Linked DNA regions of Methyloterricola oryzae. The main gene of each other region encodes a partner of the protein of the gene in region 2 in a complex. Links are inferred from orthologs where the notes say so. Each region holds a gene or a part of one and is shown on either strand. Other genes may lie near its edges.

Evidence for each region. The genes of interacting proteins can lie anywhere in the genome.
Region 1: the proteins of ccmD (region 2) and EK23_RS19040 are in contact, whole or in part, in a solved structure (PDB 8CE8), measured with the Escherichia coli proteins. The link is inferred for Methyloterricola oryzae from one-to-one orthologs.

What each region holds. Positions count from the first base shown.
Region 1 is NZ_JYNS01000022.1:7,251-10,058, forward strand. What follows is about bases 10-2,780. They hold EK23_RS19040 (heme ABC transporter permease), read left to right. Parts: upstream 10-907; coding sequence 908-1,654; downstream 1,655-2,780. Other genes in these bases: ccmA (cytochrome c biogenesis heme-transporting ATPase CcmA), read left to right, coding at 10-229; ccmB (heme exporter protein CcmB), read left to right, coding at 226-903; EK23_RS19045 (DMT family transporter), read left to right, coding at 1,738-2,610; EK23_RS19050 (Aq_1264-related membrane protein), read right to left, coding at 2,630-2,780. Also shown: more of ccmA, read left to right, coding at 1-9; more of EK23_RS19050, read right to left, coding at 2,781-2,808. UniProt on the Escherichia coli protein: Required for the export of heme to the periplasm for the biogenesis of c-type cytochromes.
Region 2 is NZ_JYNS01000008.1:81,743-84,465, reverse strand. What follows is about bases 22-2,707. They hold ccmD (heme exporter protein CcmD), read left to right. Parts: upstream 22-1,122; coding sequence 1,123-1,293; downstream 1,294-2,707. Other genes in these bases: EK23_RS12205 (heme lyase CcmF/NrfE family subunit), read left to right, coding at 1,739-2,707; ccmE (cytochrome c maturation protein CcmE), read left to right, coding at 1,290-1,742; EK23_RS12220 (calcium-binding protein), read left to right, coding at 398-1,021; EK23_RS12225 (NUDIX hydrolase), read left to right, coding at 22-288. Outside these bases: more of EK23_RS12225, read left to right, coding at 1-21; more of EK23_RS12205, read left to right, coding at 2,708-2,723. UniProt on the Escherichia coli protein: Required for the export of heme to the periplasm for the biogenesis of c-type cytochromes.

The sequences.
Region 1 (2,808 bases), on a different replicon or contig from region 2:
GCGCTCGCTGTCCGCCGGCCAGAAACAAAGAATCGCCCTGGCCCGCTTGCTGGTCAGGCCTGCCGCACTGTGGGTCATGGATGAACCCTTCACGGCGCTGGACGTTAGCGGCGTGGCGCTGGTGACGCGACTCATCGAGGAGCACCTCGCATCCGGTGGAATGGCGGTAATGACCTCGCATCAAGCCATCGAAGTGCGCGGCGACGCCGTCAAGGTGAGCCTGACGTGAACGGATTAACCGCGGCCTTTATCGCGATGCTGCGGCGTGACCTGTTGCTGGCCTTTCGCCATCGCGGGGAGTTGGCCAATCCCTTGTTGTTTTTCCTGATGATCGTGACGCTGTATCCCTTGGGTGTGAGTCCCGAGGTGGAATTGCTGCGCCGCATAGCGCCGGGCGTCATATGGATCGCTGCCCTCCTGGCGGCACTCTTTTCCCTGGAGAACCTCTTCCGCAGCGACTTCGAGGACGGTGCCCTGGAACAGATGCTGCTCAGCCCTCAGCCCTTGTCGATGCTGGTGCTGGCCAAGGTCATCGCCCATTGGCTGGTCAGTGGCTTGCCCATGCTGCTGCTGGCGCCGCTCCTCGGCCTGCTCCTCGCCATGCCGGATAAGGCCATGTCCGCCTTGCTACTGACGCTGGCCTTGGGGACCCCATTGCTCAGCCTGATCGGGGCCATTGGCGTGGCGCTGACAGTGGGCCTCAAACGCGGTGGGGTCCTATTGACCTTGCTCATTCTGCCCCTATACATTCCGGTTCTGATCTTCGCCACCAACGCGGTGACGGCATCGGCCGCCGGCATGCCCATCGAAGGGCAGATCTATTTCCTGGCGGCCCTGCTGGTGCTGGCCCTAACCCTAGCACCGCTGGCCATCGCCGCCGCCCTCAGAATCAGTGTGAGTTAATACCATGTGGTTATTTTTCCATAAGCTGGCCTCGCCCCGTTATTTCTACGACATTTCGGGCAAGCTCATTCCCTGGGTCGGTGCGCTGTGCCTGGGGACTATGATGTATGGTCTGTACCTGGGGCTTGTGGTGGCGCCGCCCGACTATCAGCAAGGTGAAAGTTACCGCATCATGTTCGTCCATGTGCCTGCGGCCTGGATGTCCATGTTCATCTACACCTTGATGGCTGTCCTCAGTGCCATCAACCTGATCTGGAATATCAAGCTGGCGGACGTCATGGCCAATAGCTCCGCCGCCATTGGCGCCAGCTTCACGTTCCTGGCGCTGGTCACCGGGTCGCTCTGGGGCAAGCCCATGTGGGGCGCCTGGTGGGTCTGGGATGCGCGCCTGACCTCGGAACTGATCCTGCTGTTCCTCTATCTGGGCTATATCGCCCTGGTATCCGCGATCGACGACAAGCGCACCGCGGCGCGGGCGGGCGGAGTCTTGATCCTCGTGGGTGTGGTCAACATTCCCATCATTCACTACTCGGTGGAATGGTGGAACACCCTGCATCAGGGACCGACGGTGACCAAGCTCGACAAGCCTTCCATCCACCTCAGCATGCTGGTTCCGCTGCTGGTGATGGCGGTGGCGTTCAAGCTGTATTACCTGGCCGTCGTGCTGATGCGTGCCCGCGTCGAAGTGCTGGACCGCGAGCGGCGCAGCGCCTGGGTGCAGGAACTGTTTGGCGCTGCGGATTCGCGCTGATTTCCCGAACACGGCCCCCTTGCGGGGTCGCGTAGTCGACGGGCCAGGGCGCGCTGGGTGCCCGCATGCCAGGACGCATAAACATGGCTGTCTCGCTGGCTTATCTGAGCGTGGTCCTGATCTGGTCCACCACGCCCCTGGCCATCAAGTGGAGCGGAGAGGGGCCCGGCTTCCTTTTCGGTGCCAGCGCGCGCATGGCGATTGGCGGCTGTTGCGTCTGGCTTCTGCTGTTACTGCTGCGTCAGCGCTTGCCCAGCGACAGAAAGTCGCTGCTGGCCTATGCGGGAGCCGCCATTCATATCTATGGTTCGATGCTGGCAGTGTACTGGGGAGCCCAGTTCATCCCATCGGGCTGGGTTGCCGTGATCTTTGGGCTCACACCCATGATGACCGCCCTTATGGCGGCCTTTTGGCTAGGTGAGCGCGGGGCCCTGCTGCCGCGTCTCACCGCTTATGGCCTGGGTATCGGGGGACTGTTCCTGATGATCGAGTCGGCGGCGGAAGTCGGGCCGCAGTCGTTGAAAGGCATCGTCGGCGTACTTCTGTCCGCGTTCCTTCAGGCGTCCAGTTCCATCTGGGTCAAGCGGGTGCATGCGCCACTGCCCTCACTCCAACTTCTGGGAGGGGGGCTGGCTCTCTCGGTACCGGCCTACCTCGCCACGTGGTGGGTCGCGGACGGTCAATGGCCGCAACAGGTCCCATCGGCGAGCCTGATTTCCATTGCGTACCTGGGGGCGGTGGCCACTACCGTCGGCTTTGCCTGCTATTTCTACGTGCTCAAACACCTGGCGGCCACCCGGGTAGCCTTGATTACCCTCGCCACGCCGGTGACGGCCCTTGCCCTGGGTCATCTCGCCAACCGCGAGCCAGTTTCCATCCAGGTTTTCGCGGGCGCCGGGCTCATCCTCTTTGCCCTTTTTATCCACGAGTTCAGCGGACGCCGGCGCGGACGCTGAATCGCCGCGCCGGATGCGTCTACTCCGTTTCCTCTTTTTTGGTCCAGTAAAGCATCCACTGGTTGCGCGGCAGCCACATCTGCGCCAGCGAGGTGAAGATCATGATGGTGGAAGCCAGGCTGTAACCGATGCCGCCGATCATGGTGAGCCAGGCGAAAATCGGCATCACCTTAGTCAGCCACCAGGACAGAATGTCCA
Region 2 (2,723 bases):
AACGTGGAAGTGGAGATTACTGGGCTGCAGAGCCTTTTCAGCTTGCCGCACATCTCCCAAGTCTACGTGTTTTATCACGCCCGGATGGTGGCAAAGCGGTTTTCACCCGGCGCGGAAAGTCTGGACACGCGGCTGTTTCTGGAGGCTGAGGTTCCATGGAATGAAATTGCATTCGAGACCGTGCGGCGGTCTCTCAGGTATTTTTTCGCTGACCGCCGCAATGGGGTTTTCAACCTGCATACCGAAGATGTGGTGCCGGAGGCGCACCGCATTCCGGGCGAGTGCTGAATGCGGCTCACCGGATTTTGAACCTAATTACTAGATCATCAATCCCAGAACTTTAACTAACTCAATGCTGAGGTTCTTACCTATGACGTCAAGGACATTCCCGGCAGCCATGGCGGCCGCGTTGTTGCTCTTTCTGGCTACCGATACGGCGTTGGCAGCGCCGAAGTGTCAGGGGCGCGAAGCTACAGTCACCGGTGTGACCGGGACGGAAGGCGACGATGTGATCATCGGCACCAGCAAGCGTGATTCCATCAATGGAAACGGTGGTAATGACCTGATCTGCGGGCAGGGTGGTAATGACTCCATCAGCGGCGGTGCCGGTAATGACCAAATCTATGGCGATAACGGTGACGACACGATCGACGGTGGCGACGGTGATGACTTCATTTCCGGAGATAACGGGATCGATGTGATTAATGGAGGCCTGGGCAACGATCAACTGAAGGGAAAAAACGGCAATGACTTCATCTATGGTGACGAAGGCAACGATTCCATAGCCGGGGGCAATGGAAAAGACTCCATAGACGGTGACGGCGGCAATGACGTATTGAGTGGAAATAACGGCGCCGATTCAGTTGTGGGGAGTGCCGGCAGTGACCGGATTTTCGGCAATGCAGGGAATGACAAGTTGTTCATCAGTTCCGACGATATCGAGGTCGATGGCGGCAAGGGCAAGAACACCTGTTTTGGCACCATCCCGCTGGTCTATCAGAATTGCCAGTTGACACCCTAGGCCTGTCCGAAACTTCGGAATAAACCTGCTTTTCCGGGGCAGACGGGCAGCCATCTTTAATCTTTGCAATAGGGATATTCCAATTTGACCGATAGTGCAGAATGAACTTTGAGCAATTCTTTTCCATGGGCGGCTACGCCTTCTATGTCTGGACGTCCTATGGCCTGGTATTCGCCATGCTGGTTTTCAATCTAGTCTTGCCTTGGCGCCGCAAGTCCGAGGTGCGAGACAGCATCCGACGCATGCTGAAACAGACACGAGGCCGCTCATGACGCCACGGCAAAAACGCATGTCCCTGGTCGGGTTGATGGTGGCAGGTGTTGCGGTGGCGGCTTTTTTGGGGCTTACCGCGTTTCAGAAGAACCTGCTGTACTTCTATACGCCCTCCCAGGTTGCCGCCGGAGAGGCGCCAAAAGGCTATCCCTTTCGCGTGGGCGGCTTGGTGGTGGCGGGCAGCGTCAAACGTTCCGAGGGGGTCACGGTCCATTTCAGCGTAACCGACGGAACGGCGACCGTGCCGGTGGTCTACAGCGGCATTTTGCCGGACCTGTTCCGCGAGGGACAGGGCATCATTTCCATCGGGCAGATGGACGAAAGCGGTGTATTCACCGCCTCTGAAGTCTTGGCCAAACATGATGAAAACTACATGCCGCCGGAAGTTGGCGAGGCGCTGAAAAAGAGCGGCCAGATGCCCACGAGTTACAAGGACTACCAGAAATGATCGCGGAACTGGGACATATCGCGTTGATCATGGCCTTCATGATGGCGCTGCTGCAGGTCGTGTTTCCTCTGATGGGGGCTGAGAAGGGCGTGCCGATCTGGATGGCAGTTGCGCGGCCGGCGGGGCGGGCCCAGTTCCTGTTTCTAGCGGCATCCATGTTTTGTCTGGCCTTGAGCTTCGTGAACAACGATTTCTCCGTGGCCTACGTAGCGCGCAATTCCAACAGCGCGCTGCCTCTCTATTACCGCATCTCCGCGGTGTGGGGTGCACACGAGGGTTCCATGTTGCTGTGGGCCTTCATCCTGGGGCTTTGGACTTTCGCTGTGACCTTGTTCAGCCGCAGCCTTACCGAGGAGATGCTGGCCCGTGTCTTGGGTGTCATGGGGCTGGTGAGTATCGGCATCCAGTTGTTCATTCTGCTGACCTCCAATCCGTTTGAGCGGGTCGTTCCCGCGCCCGTTGAGGGCAATGACCTGAATCCGCTGCTGCAGGACTTCGGCATGACCATCCATCCGCCCATGCTGTACATGGGCTACGTGGGTTTGAGCGTGGCCTTCAGCTTTGCCATCGCGGCCTTGCTGGGAGGTTCCCTGGATTCAGCTTGGGCCCGCTGGTCGCGCCCCTGGACCCTGGTGGCCTGGGTGTTTCTGACTTTCGGCATCACCCTGGGGTCATGGTGGGCATACTACGAACTGGGATGGGGGGGCTGGTGGTTCTGGGATCCAGTGGAAAACGCTTCCTTCATGCCCTGGCTGGTGGCGACGGCCTTGCTGCATTCCCTGGCGGTGACGGAGAAGCGAGGCGCTTTCAAGGCTTGGACGGTGCTGTTGGCCCTGTTCGCGTTTTCGCTGAGCCTGCTGGGGACTTTCCTGGTTCGCTCCGGTGTCTTGACGTCAGTGCATGCCTTCGCGTCGGATCCGGCTCGCGGCCTGTTCATACTGATCTTCCTGGCCATCGTTGTGGGCGGCTCCCTGCTGCTGT